DNA from 4 places in the Paenibacillus sp. 7541 genome. Region 1 is predicted to be linked to each of the others. Evidence: predicted binding sites of a transcription regulator. Region 1 holds the regulator's gene; each other region holds the start of a gene.
The links. The regulator Rex, encoded in region 1, represses fermentation and respiration genes when NADH is low (regulators of the CRP and FNR family bind a similar motif). The targets are predictions, from matches to a motif close to TTGTGAAATATTTCACAA.
Positions count from the first base shown of each region.

Region 2: the regulator Rex is predicted to act here: its motif matches at 1,522-1,539, upstream of CHH75_RS12835 (TorD/DmsD family molecular chaperone).
Region 3: the regulator Rex is predicted to act here: its motif matches at 1,886-1,903, upstream of CHH75_RS01830 (nitrate/nitrite transporter).
Region 4: the regulator Rex is predicted to act here: its motif matches at 1,992-2,009, upstream of CHH75_RS18550 (cytochrome ubiquinol oxidase subunit I).

Region 1 covers NZ_NQLZ01000015.1:222,842-225,993, reverse strand. The annotation lists gene CHH75_RS10270 (amidohydrolase) at 1-1,217, opposite strand, end outside; gene CHH75_RS10265 (redox-sensing transcriptional repressor Rex) at 1,192-1,857, opposite strand; gene dinG (ATP-dependent DNA helicase DinG) at 1,903-3,152, opposite strand, start outside.
Region 2 covers NZ_NQLZ01000020.1:32,511-35,662, reverse strand. The annotation lists gene CHH75_RS12840 (efflux RND transporter permease subunit) at 1-708, shown strand, start outside; gene CHH75_RS12835 (TorD/DmsD family molecular chaperone) at 811-1,488, opposite strand; gene moaA (GTP 3',8-cyclase MoaA) at 1,833-2,837, shown strand; gene mobA (molybdenum cofactor guanylyltransferase) at 2,906-3,152, opposite strand, start outside.
Region 3 covers NZ_NQLZ01000002.1:28,941-32,092, reverse strand. The annotation lists gene CHH75_RS01845 (GAF domain-containing protein) at 1-65, shown strand, start outside; gene CHH75_RS01840 (PAS domain-containing sensor histidine kinase) at 98-1,135, shown strand; gene CHH75_RS01835 (response regulator transcription factor) at 1,135-1,782, shown strand; gene CHH75_RS01830 (nitrate/nitrite transporter) at 1,964-3,152, shown strand, end outside.
Region 4 covers NZ_NQLZ01000030.1:97,991-101,142, reverse strand. The annotation lists gene cydB (cytochrome d ubiquinol oxidase subunit II) at 1-498, opposite strand, end outside; gene CHH75_RS18550 (cytochrome ubiquinol oxidase subunit I) at 485-1,891, opposite strand; gene CHH75_RS18545 (hypothetical protein) at 2,124-2,534, opposite strand; gene CHH75_RS18540 (HAD family hydrolase) at 3,033-3,152, shown strand, end outside.

The DNA of each region.
Region 1 (3,152 bases):
ACCAGCTGTTTGCCGTCCACCCATACATGCTCAACATCTTTAGCGCTTGCCGAATAAACGACATGCGAGATGAAATCAGTATGGGGCAGGAAATGGGCCTGATCCGTGTTCAGAGCGATCATGTCAGCCTTCATGCCTACTTCAAGTCTGCCCACCTCATTCAAGAAGGCGGACTTCGCGCCATATTCCGTACCCATGCGCAGCGCTTCCGATGCCGGTACAGCTGTCGGGTCACCGCTCACCCCTTTATGAATGAGGGCAGCCAGCCGCATTTCTTCGAACATGTCCAGATTGTTGTTGCTCGCCGGACCATCCGTGCCGAGAGAGACGGTGACGCCCGCCTTGAGCAGTTCAGGGACACGCGCGACGCCGCTTGCCAGCTTCAGGTTGCTTCCCGGATTATGCGAGATCGCGACGTTGTGCTTGGCAAGAATGTCAATCTCCTCATCTGTCAGATGAACTGCATGCGCCAGCAGTGTCGGTCGGGAGAATACTCCGAGCCGCTCCAGATGCGCGACCGGGCGGAGCCCGTAATCATCCACATTTTGCTGAACTTCGGCTTTTGTCTCCGACATATGCGTATGCAGCGGCAAATCTAGATCCTCAGAAGCCTGCACAAACATCTCGATCAGCTCCGGTGGACATGTATACGGTGCATGCGGCGACATCATCGATGTGATGCGGCCATCGGCCTTCCCATGCCACGCCTTCGCAAACGCAATCGCTTCATTCAGCTTCTGACGCTGCTCTTCAGGGGGACAGAGGCCGATCACGCCGCGCATTAGCACGCCGCGCATTCCCGACTGGTCCACAATCGAAGCGACTTGATCCATATGATCGTACATATCAACGAAAGCCGTCGTTCCGCCCTTCAGCATTTCGACTACTGACAGGGAAGCTCCCCAATAAATGTCCTCTGCCTTCATCTTGGCTTCCATCGGCCACATCTTCTCCTGCAGCCATACCTGCAGGGCCAGATCATCGCCGTAGCCCCGGAGCAGTGACATCGCCGCATGGCCGTGCGTATTCACCAGTCCCGGCAGGAACAGCAGATGGGTTCCGTCAATGATCTCGATCGGCTCCTCGATCTGCGGTTTTTGTTCCCCTATATACGTAATCCGGTCATCCTCAACCACCATGTAGCCCTTGATAACCGACTGGTTGCCTTCTAACACAGCAAAGGTGCCGTTCTCAACCATCCACTTGTGTTTCTTCATGAGCCGATTCCTCCTTCCCGTTATCCAAATAGTAGGCCAGACTTTGCAGGTCTGTCGTAAAGTCTGCCGTATGGATTCGGATATGTGCCGGTGCTTTCAAAATAATAGGCGCAAAATTCAATATGGCCTCAATGCCGGCGGAAATCAGCTGGTTCGCCACATTCTGGGCCTCAAAATCCGGAACGGTAATGATCCCGATCCGGATCGCATTGTCGCGCACGGTACGCTCAAGCTCTTCCATCGGCTGCACCGTCAAATTGTTGATGCTCGTTCCGATTTTCGCCGGATGCGCATCGAAGACGGCTACGATTTTCATATTATCCTTAAGAAATGCATTGTAATTGGATAGCGCATGTCCGAGATTACCTGCCCCGACCAGCGCGACATTAATTCTCTGGTCCAGCTTCAGAATCTGGCGAATCTTCTCAATCAGATAAGAAACATCATAACCGATGCCCTTGCGGCCAAAATCGCCGAAATACGCCAGATCCTTACGGATCTGCGCCGGGTTCAAGTCGAGCTTCTGCCCCAGCTCTTGGGAGGATACCGTTGTAACCTCCCGTTTGTGAAGCTCATTCAAGTATCGCAGATATACTGGCAATCTGCGAACGACAGCCTCTGAAATTTTATCCGATTTCATGCATGCTCCCCCTATTAACAGGCTATTAAATGTTGCGGCTTGCTCCTATTGTAATAACGATTCGTCATTGGTGATTTCATTCTTCTTGTTATGATTCAGCCACTCGGCAATTCTCGGCACCATCTGATCGGTCGGCATATGCTCCATCTTCGGGCCCGGCAGCGAGTACAAGAAATATTTCCCGTAGTAGGATTCGATCACACGCGTGTCAAAGACGATCACGATTCCCTTGTCCTGCGCGGTCCGTACGAGCCGGCCGAAGCCCTGCTTAAAGCGGATGACCGCCTGCGGCACAGACAGCTTCATAAAAGGGTTCTTCTTCTGCTGCTGAAGCAGTTCGCTCTTGGCTTCCACCAGCGGATGGCTCGGCGGCTGAAACGGCAAACGTACGATCGCAAGGCAGGTCAAGGCTTCGCCCGGAACATCGACCCCTTCCCAGAACGAGCTTGTGCCAAGCAGCACAGATGCACTGCTGTCCTGAAAGCGGCGAATCAGCTTGGTCCGGCTTCCCCCGTCAACCCCTTGTCCCAGCACAGCGATCTCGCTTGAGGAGAGCGCCTCCTTCAAGGGCTCGTACACTTGACGCAGCATGCGGTAAGAAGTGAACAGCACCAGCATCCGCCCTTTCGTCGCCTCTGCCGTTTGCGCCAGCGATTGAACGAGCGTATCCACAAATTTCGGATCGCCCACCGTCCCCTTCACGCTTGGGAAATCCCGCGGAATCACAAGCAGCGCCTGCTCCCGGTAGTTAAACGGCGAAGGCAGTTGAACCGTATGCAGCTGCCCTTCTTCAGCTGCTTCCTGAAGACCGAGGCTGTCGATCATGAATTGAAACGATTTATCTACCGACAGCGTGGCCGAGGTCAGAATGACACTCCGCTTTTTATCAAAAAACAGCTCTTTCAGCTGCGCGCTGACATCCACCGGAACGGCATACATCTGAAGCGACTTGCTCTTGAAATTCGAGCTTGCCTCCATCCAGTATACGATACCTTCATTATCCAAAGCCATAAACTGGTGCAGCCCTTCACGGTGAGAAGCGAGATCCTTGAATAAGCCGGTGATGTCGGTAATGAGACTGTCCGCGCCATAGTCGTCCAGCTCTTCCTTGATTTCAGCTGCAAGCTGCTCGCCTTTGCGAATACATTCGCCCAGCGTGACATAAATCTGACGCTCAATCTCGGCCAAACTATCCCAATCCTTGGGCTTTTTGACAGGGGAAAGGCGCATGGTTAGCTGCCCCGACTCGCCTGAATCCCCCCGGTCCGGAATCAGTCCGAACAGCAGCTCGTTCA
Region 2 (3,152 bases), on a different contig from region 1:
AAGGTTGAAGAAGGAACGACACCGGATACGATCACCCGGATGGATGGCAGAATGACGGTTACCGTGACGGCTGACATTCTGACCAGCGACATTGGTGCGGCTTCCTCGAAGCTGCAAGCTGAAGTTGACAAGCTGGATCTGCCGGACGGCGTCTCCGTACAGTTCGGCGGTGTAACCGAGCAGATTAACGAAACGTTCGGACAGCTAGGTCTGGCCATGCTGGCGGCCATCGCCATCGTCTACTTCGTTCTGGTTGTAACATTCGGAGGCGGACTCGCACCATTCGCCATTCTGTTCTCCCTGCCGTTCATTGTGATCGGTGCGATTGTCGGCCTGCTCGTTGCGGGTGAGACTCTGAACGTATCCGCTCTGATGGGGGTTCTCATGCTGATCGGTATCGTTGTCACCAATGCCATCGTACTGATCGACCGCGTTATTCATAAAGAGCGCGAGGGACTCAGCACGCGCGAGGCGCTGCTGGAAGCAGGAACGACGCGTCTGCGTCCAATTCTGATGACAGCCTTAGCCACGATCGGTGCGCTGCTGCCGCTGGTGTTCGGATGGGAAAACAGTGCCGGCATCATCTCGCGCGGACTCGGAATTACCGTTATCGGTGGTCTGATCAGCTCGACGCTGCTGACGCTTGTCATCGTTCCGATCGTATACGAATTCCTGATGAAATATCGCAGAAAACAAGTACAAGAGTGATCGCAATTAACAGAAAAGCCGCGGCTCCGATATGGAGACCGCGGCTTTATATTATCTAACCTCATCATTCAAAGGTTGCACGTCTATATTGTAAACGACAGATCAAGAGATTCGACTAACATCCCGGTGCTGTCTCCAGGTTCTCAGCATATGGAGATCCTGAACAAGGAATTCCTCCAATAATCGCGACAGCGATTGATAGAGCGGGCTATCGGTAGCAGTCCTTAAATCCTGGCAAAACGACGGAATCCACGTCAACAGATGATCCTGTAAAAACTTCTCCTGAATTTCCATCAGTTTAATCATGCTGTCCTCGCAATACGTGTTGTTCATCATGCGGTCATGGAGCAATGTCATAAACTCCAGCTCAATCGCGATGTAATCGTCCGCTTCCCCTTCCAGCTTCTTGAACGCAACCCCTACGGAAGCGTAAAACTCCGCCAGATCCTGAGCGTTACCGCGCTTGGTATACTTCGTTTCGGTCAGCGGCCGCTGCTTGGAGTAAGCCAGCAACCGGCGGTACTCCGCCTCTTCATACTCGCTGATGCGCACCAGTTCCTCCGGTGAACGATTGCTTAAATAATTGCGCAGCTCCTGTCCTCCCTGGGACAATTCCGCCGCTTTTCCAATTCCGCTTCCCCGGCTCCATTCTGCAACGAGAGACAACGTTGGCCATTGTCCAAGAAAATCAATAAGCAGCTCATAAATCGCGCCGCGGTTCTCAAGCCACCTGTGGCAGACGTCGGGTACCTCTAAAGTTTGATCAGGTGATATCGTCATATTGAACCTCCTACCTGAAACCGATCTTGTTGGATGTGATATCATTCACAGTATATCTTAGATGCAGGTCTAATGAAAGGGAATTGCATTTTTTCCGAAAATTTCGGAAATACTTGGGAAGTTTCGCATTCCGGAAGCGCGATAACTTCATTATCCACGGAGCCCCTCGTTTCTTGACAAATTCAGTATACGCCAAACCGAAAGCGCTTACCGTGATAAACCTCACTACACGGCGTCCATATGCCACAGGCCTGTCCGGTTTCCGGACGTGCACTGCGGCATTGACTCTTATCCGGGGAATAGCTACAATGTGACCATGCGAAGCTAGCGAAAGGGGGATGCTCATGATCGAACCGTTAAAAGACTCCTTCGGCCGGGTCCATGATTATATCAGGATATCGGTAACGGACCGATGCAACCTTCGTTGTGTCTATTGTATGCCCGCAGAAGGAATGGAATTCCAACCCCACGACCAAATTATGAGTTTCGAGGAGATAGCTTCCGTACTCCGAGTCCTTGCCCCGATGGGCGTTTCCAAAGTGCGTCTGACCGGCGGCGAGCCGCTTGTACGCAAGGACCTGGAATCGCTGGTAGGCATGATCTCTGCCATTGATGGCATCGAGGATATTTCACTAACCACCAACGGGATGTTTCTGGCATCGAAGGCCAGATTACTGAAGGAAGCGGGATTGACCCGCATCAACATCAGTCTTGATTCCCTCCAGCCGGATCGGTATGAGCGCATCACCCGCGGAGGAAATGTCGAGCGTGTGCTCAGCGGGATCGAGGCTGCCTACGAGGCCGGGCTTGATCCGATCAAGCTGAATATGGTCCTTATGAAGGGCTTCAATGATGATGAGATTCGCGATTTTATCGCGCTTACGCTGGATCGTCCTCTTCACGTCCGATTTATTGAATATATGCCGATTGGCCAGGCTTCCGAGGATTGGCGGAATTCGTATCTGCCGCTGAGCCGGGTTCAGGAAGTATGTCAGGAGGCCGGCTGGGAAGTTGTCGATGAGAAAGGCCCTTCCGGCAACGGTCCTTCCCGCAATATGAAAGTGGCCGGGGCCACTGGCTCGTTCGGCCTGATCCATCCGGTCAGCGAACACTTCTGTGATTCCTGCAATCGGCTCAGACTGACAGCGGACGGCAACATTAAGGCCTGCCTGTACTGGTCGGATGAATTCAACGTTCGCCGGGTCGTCGATGATCCGCAAGCCGTCGCCGATATGTTCCGCAAGGCGCTCGGAGCAAAGCCGCAAAATCATGAAATGGCGCTCGCACTGGAAAGAAAAGCGCAAAGCCATACACCGACCGTGCGTCGGATGTCCCAGATCGGGGGATAACATCAGGTCAGGCCAGATCGCGCTCCATTGCGGTCAGCCTGACCTTTGTTTTTCGGGGGTGTCAGCAGTCATCCGTCTCCAAGCTGCCGATCGGAGGGACCGATCCAGCGGCAGGCTTCCGAATAATCCTCCGGCCTGTTCATATTAAAGAGCAGCCGTTCCGGCTGGTGGCCAGTCAGCTCCGCCAGCCGCGCCTCATCGACGATTTCCTTGCGGAGCCCCAGGATCCAATCTGTTAAACGGAGCTCCCTCTTCTGCAGTCTGCGTTCCAGACCATGCCTGACGTCCCGCCGATAGACAGCCAGCAGCGGCTGC
Region 3 (3,152 bases), on a different contig from region 1:
GATTCCAGAACAGCCTCGGAGCCTCATTGGGCGCTTTTCAAATCAGGGAGGTGTCGCAGCCTTGAACGCTTTGAGCGGAGAACGGCTAGGCGAGTTGATGAACAAGCTGTACCGGAACAGCATGGAAGCGATGATCTTCATCGACCAGGAGGGCAAGGTGATCGATATGAATCCTGCGGCGGAGCAGATTATCGACCCGCAAGTCATTGAGCAGATCCGTACAGGGGCTGATCCCTCCTTCTGTCAAACCTGTGAAGGCTATACCGATGAACAGGAACTGATCTCCTGTGCCCGGTGCTATCTGAATTATCCGCAGGGGGAATTTTCTTCCTTTCAGGTGTTTCTCAAGACTAGGGACGGGGGTGTCGTTCCGTTTGCCGCCAGCTACCATACGATTGATGAGGCTCGGGGGGTGCGGTTGCTGATGCTTCTGGATCTGACCAAGCAGCAGAAAACGCAGGAGATGCTGCAGCGCAACCATATGCTTAAATATGTCATTAAAGCGCAGGAGGACGAGCGCAAGCGAATATCCCGCGAGCTGCATGACAGCGTGGCTCAGGAGCTGCTCAGTTCGCTGGTCGATCTGCGCGTCATTAAATATATGGATGTCGGGGAGGATGTGCTGAAGAAGCTGCAGCATACCGAGCAGTCTTTGACACGGCTTCTGGATGATATCCGGCACTTGTCGGTAGAGCTGCGCCCTTCCTCCCTGGATGATCTGGGCCTCGAAGCAGCCTTCCGTTCTCATTTCAAGTGGCTGGAGAAAAATTACGGTCTGCTGGTGAAGTTCTCGGCCGAGCTTGCGGCGGCCCGGTACGGCAGCGAGATGGAGACGGTCGTTTATCGGGTGTGCCAGGAGGCGCTGCTGAACGCCCTGAAGTACTCGGGTGTGGATGAAGTGTACGTACGGCTGTGCGAAGAGAACGGCCATCTGCTGCTGACGGTGCGCGATGAAGGCGTAGGCTTTGATATGGTCATTGACGAGGCGAAGGGAACCGGCCTCGGCTTGTATGGGATGCGCGAACGCGCCGAGCTGGTGGGCGGCCAGTTTATGCTTCGTTCGGCACTCGGGGAAGGAACGACGGTTCAGCTCAGCATTCCGCTGTCCCGGGCAGAGCAGCAGGAGGTGGGATGATGAGGATTGTGATTGCGGACGATCATGCTGTTGTTCGGAGCGGATTTACGATGATATTGAACTATCAGGAAGACATGGAAGTGGTAGCGACGGCAGCGGACGGTCTGGAGGCTTATGCGATGGTGGCTCAGCACCGGCCGGATGTGCTGCTGATGGATTTGAGCATGCCGCCCGGGGAAAGCGGACTGATCGCCACCGGCAAAATCAGCAGCGAGTTTCCGGACACGAAAATTATCATTTTAACGATGTATGATGACGAAGATTATTTGTTCCATGTTCTGAAGAACGGCGCAGCGGGCTATGTACTGAAAAATGCACCGGACGACGAGCTTGTCTCGGCCATTCGCATGGTTCATGCAGGCGGCACCTATATCCATCCGCAGATGGCGACCTCCCTGGTGCGGGAATTCATCAAAAAGGACAGCGAGAGCGCCGAGCAGGATCCGTTCAACAGCCTGTCCAGGCGAGAGGTCGAAATATTGCCGCTGATCGCCAAAGGTTACGGCAACAAGGAGATCGCCGAGAAGCTGTATGTTTCCGTCAAGACAGTGGAAGCGCATAAGGCCAAAATTATGGAGAAGCTCAATTTGAAGAGCCGGCCGGAGCTGGTTGAATATGCGCTGAAAAAAAAGCTGCTTGATTTTTGATTTCCTCCGCCAGGCAGGGGGAGAGGTTTCGGCGCCTTTAAGTTATCCATTCATCATAATAGGGAAGTTCCTTGCTCAGGTTCAGGGAACTTCCCTATTATTTTTGTGAATAAGTGCACTTACAATGAAAACGGGGATCAATCGTAAGAGCCATTCATTATGCACAGAAAAGGTGATTAGAATGATCAAGAAGCTGCAGCTGCCGCTGCAAACGATGAATCTGGTGCTTGGGTTTATGGTATGGGTGATCATCTCGGCGCTGCTGCCCTTTATTCGGGAGGATATCGCCATCCCGGCTGACCGGATCGCCATCTTGACCGCCATCCCGGTTGTGCTCGGGTCCGTCTTGCGGATTCCGCTTGGCTATTATGCCAATGTGGTAGGGGCACGGATTGTGTTTATTGTCAGTTTTATTCTGCTGCTGTTTCCGGTGTATTTCATCAGCACGGCTTCAAGTGTAACGCACCTGGTAATCGGCGGCCTGTTCCTGGGGATTGGCGGCGCGGTATTCTCGGTAGGGGTTACCTCTCTGCCCAAATACTATCCGAAGGAAAAACTGGGACTGGTTAACGGCATTTACGGGATGGGCAACCTGGGAACGGCCATCACGACATTTGCTGCACCGGTCATCGCTACCCAGATCGGATGGTCGGCTACAATCCAAATGTACTTGATATTGCTGCTCGTCTTTGCGGCATTAAACGCCGTGCTGGGCGACCGGAAGGAGCCGAGGGTGAAAACCCCGGTGATGGAGCAGATCAAGGGTGTATATAGAAATGATAAGCTCTGGTATTTCTCGCTGTTTTACTTTATTACGTTCGGTTCATTCGTGGCCTTTACCGTATATTTGCCGAACTTTCTGGTCAGTCATTTTGAGCTGCCGAAGGTGGATGCAGGGCTGAGAACAGCCGGTTTCATCCTGATCGCCACCTTCCTCCGTCCGGTGGGCGGCTGGCTTGCGGATAAATTCAAGCCGCTGTTTCTGCTGATGGGGGTATTTATCGGCATGACCTTGGCGGCGGTTCTCCTGGCGTTCTCGCCGTCCATCGCGCTGTACACGGTTGGATGCTTAACCATCGCGGTATGCGCTGGGCTTGGCAACGGCATTATTTTCAAGCTGGTGCCGCTTTATTTCAATAAACAGGCGGGCATTGTCAATGGTATCGTGTCGATGATGGGCGGCCTGGGCGGATTCTTCCCGCCGCTGATGCTTTCCTTCATTCATTCGGCAACCGGCCAATACTCAATCGGCTTCATGGCGCTGTCCCAGGTTGCACTGGCCAGCTTTGTACTGGTTGTGTGGATGTATTATCAGGATAAGCTCGCCGTGACCTCCCAGGTGTTCAACTCTACCGGCCAGGGCATTCTGG
Region 4 (3,152 bases), on a different contig from region 1:
GCCGCCGACCACTGTATAAAGGTTCACGACATCGAAGAAGCCGGCATGCAGCTGCATCTGCGCATCAATCGGAAGCCCCTGAATAAGACAGGCGAACACAACGCCAAGCAGAAACGGAGGCAGCACGCTGCCGAGAAAAATTGCCGCATCCCATACTTTTTTCCAGCGGGTGTTATCGACCTTTCCCCGGAATTCAAAGGCGACCCCGCGCCCGATGAGCGCCAGCAGCAAAAACACAAGCGGAATATAGAAGCCGCTGAACAGCGTGGCATACCAGTTCGGGAATGCGGCAAACATCGCACCCCCGGCGGTCAGCAGCCATACCTCGTTCGCATCCCAGAACGGACCGATCGAGTTGATAAGAATACGACGCTCTGTGTCGTTCTTCGCGAGAAACCGGGTCGACATGCCCACTCCGAAATCGAAGCCCTCCAGAAAAAAGAAACCGATAAACAACACAGCAACGAGAATAAACCACAGTTCATTAAGAGACAGCATTGTAGTCCTCCTCCTTCGCGAACGGGTCGCTCACATGTTGATCGCCCGTCTCTTCCGCATATGGCCCTTTCTTGATGACCTTCACGAACAGATAGGCCATTACGACAGCCAGAACGGCATAGATCGCAGTAAACGTAATAAGTGAGAACAGAATGGAGCCTGCGCTGACGTTAGGCGATATGCTGTTCTCTGTTGTTATCAGTCCGAATACCGTCCATGGCTGACGCCCGATCTCCGTCATAATCCATCCGGTTGTATTGGCTATGAACGGCAGCGAAATGCTGTACAGCATCAGGCCCATGAACCATTTGCCGGCCTGCTCCAGCTTCCTGCGCAGTGCCAGCCACGTGCCATACAAGCCAAGCAGAATCATGATTGTGCCAGACGCCACCATAATCCGGAAGCTCCAGAAGGTCGTTCTCACCGGCGGAATATAGTCACCAGGCCCATACTCCTGCTCGTATTGGGCTTGAAGCTCCTTCATCCCGACCACTTCCCCGGAAAACTTGCTGTAAGACAAGAAGCTCAGCAAATACGGAACCTTCACTTCCATGGCGTTCTGCTGCTTCTCAGGATCAATAGCCGCAATGACCGTCCATGGCGCCGGATCATCACTTGTCTCCCACAAGCCTTCCGCCGCCGCCATCTTCATCGGCTGGGTTTGCACCAGGTACTGCGCCTGCTGATGACCGAATACGGCTACGAGTATAGAGGATATCAGCCCTACAACAACCGCGATGTGGAAGGACTTTTTGAAGAAGGTCACATCCTGCTTCCGCATCAGCTTATAGGCACTGACCCCGGTGACCAGAAATGCCCCTGTGGCGAGCGCGCCGAATATCGTATGCGGGAACTCTACCAGCAGCTGTCCATTCGTAATGAGCGCGAAGAAATCGTTCATCTCTGCCCGTCCGTTGTTGATGACATAGCCGACCGGACGCTGCATGAAAGAGTTGGCCGCCAATATCCAGAACGCCGACATGACCGTCCCCAGGGAAACCAGCCAGATCGAGAGCAGGTGAACCTTCTTGGACAGGCGGTCCCAGCCGAAGATCCACAAGCCGATGAAGGTCGACTCCAGGAAGAAGGCCAGCAGCGCTTCAATCGCCAGCGGCGCACCGAATACGTCCCCGACAAAGCGGGAGTAATCCGACCAGTTCATCCCGAACTGGAACTCCTGCAGAATGCCTGTTACGACCCCGACCGCAAAATTGATCAGGAACAGCTTGCCCCAGAACTTGGCCATCTTCTTGTACACTTCCTGGCCTTTCACCACATACATCGTCTCCATGATGGCAATCAGAAACGCCAGACCGATGGATAGCGGCACAAAAATAAAATGAAAAATGGTTGTCGATGCGAATTGAATTCGCGCCAGCATGACCGGATCCATAAAATACCCCTTTCTTTCCTTTCGATTGAGCATGCCTTGTGAAGTTCGGTTCGGCTGCTCACGGTTCTGTTTGTATTTTCGCAGAGGGATAATTTGAATATTGTGATAAAAATCACATAAATCAGCAGCACATGCGGGAAAAAGTTATAAATTCGTGACAAAAATCACTAATTAATCATGATGAAAAAAAGAAAAGCCCGCGCAGATCAGCGCCGGCTTACGTCCTCTCATATTAGCTTTTACATAAGAATTCATCCAGATTATACCGGCTGATGACACTTTCGAGCGTATTGCGATCCGATAAATACTCTACAGTATAAGTGCCGGAAACCGTTACCTTTCGGCCATCCTCCAGGTAGTCCAGATGAAGCACGCCATACTCATCAAATTCCCATTCATGAGCCACCCAATATATTGGAGAGGCCAAGCCTATGAACTGAATAACGACGATCGATCCATATACAAACTCTTCAGGCTCCTCGTATTCCTCGTATTCCTCATATTCCTCGTACAAGTCGTCTCCGGCGTCATATGCATTATATTGATGACGATCGATCCGGGATCGAATGATTTTGATTACGATAGCAGCCGCTGCAGCGACCGCCAAAAGGATAATAAAAGCCACACTGTTAGACCACGACACGTCCTATTCCCCTTCCAGCATCACCTGTTATGTACCTTGTTTCCTGATGATACAACTATGCATACTTGTTGCTTTTATCATATATCGGAAATCCAATTTCACAAGACGTTTCCTCAAAAAATGGGCCAAAACTAAAAAAAAATAATTTTTTTCTTAAAACAGCATGCCGGAGCGCGATGCCTCACGATCGTTATTGGTAACAGCCCTTCCGGATCAGGCGGAACAAATATGCTGATACACCGGGAATGAAACCGGATTCTAGCTAGCTTGCATTCTCCACAATCACATGAATGAAAAGCTTAAAATGCAAGTGCTTCCATCGATCCGTATGAAACCGCAATCACACTGCGTCAGATTATCTGCCGCGTTGACGACTTGACAAAGCTTATGTTACGGTTTTTTTAACGACAACGGCGAATTCAATTATGGGAACCGCCGGATATCCAACTCGTTTTGTTATATTAACTAACACTTTATTAACATAAGGGAGTGGTTAAATTGATCAAAGGTTTCATTTTTGATTTTGACGGAACGATCATCGATACCGAGACTGCCTGGTACTATGCTTTTCGCGAAGCCTACCAGGAGTATGGAGTAGAGCTGACACTCGCACACTAT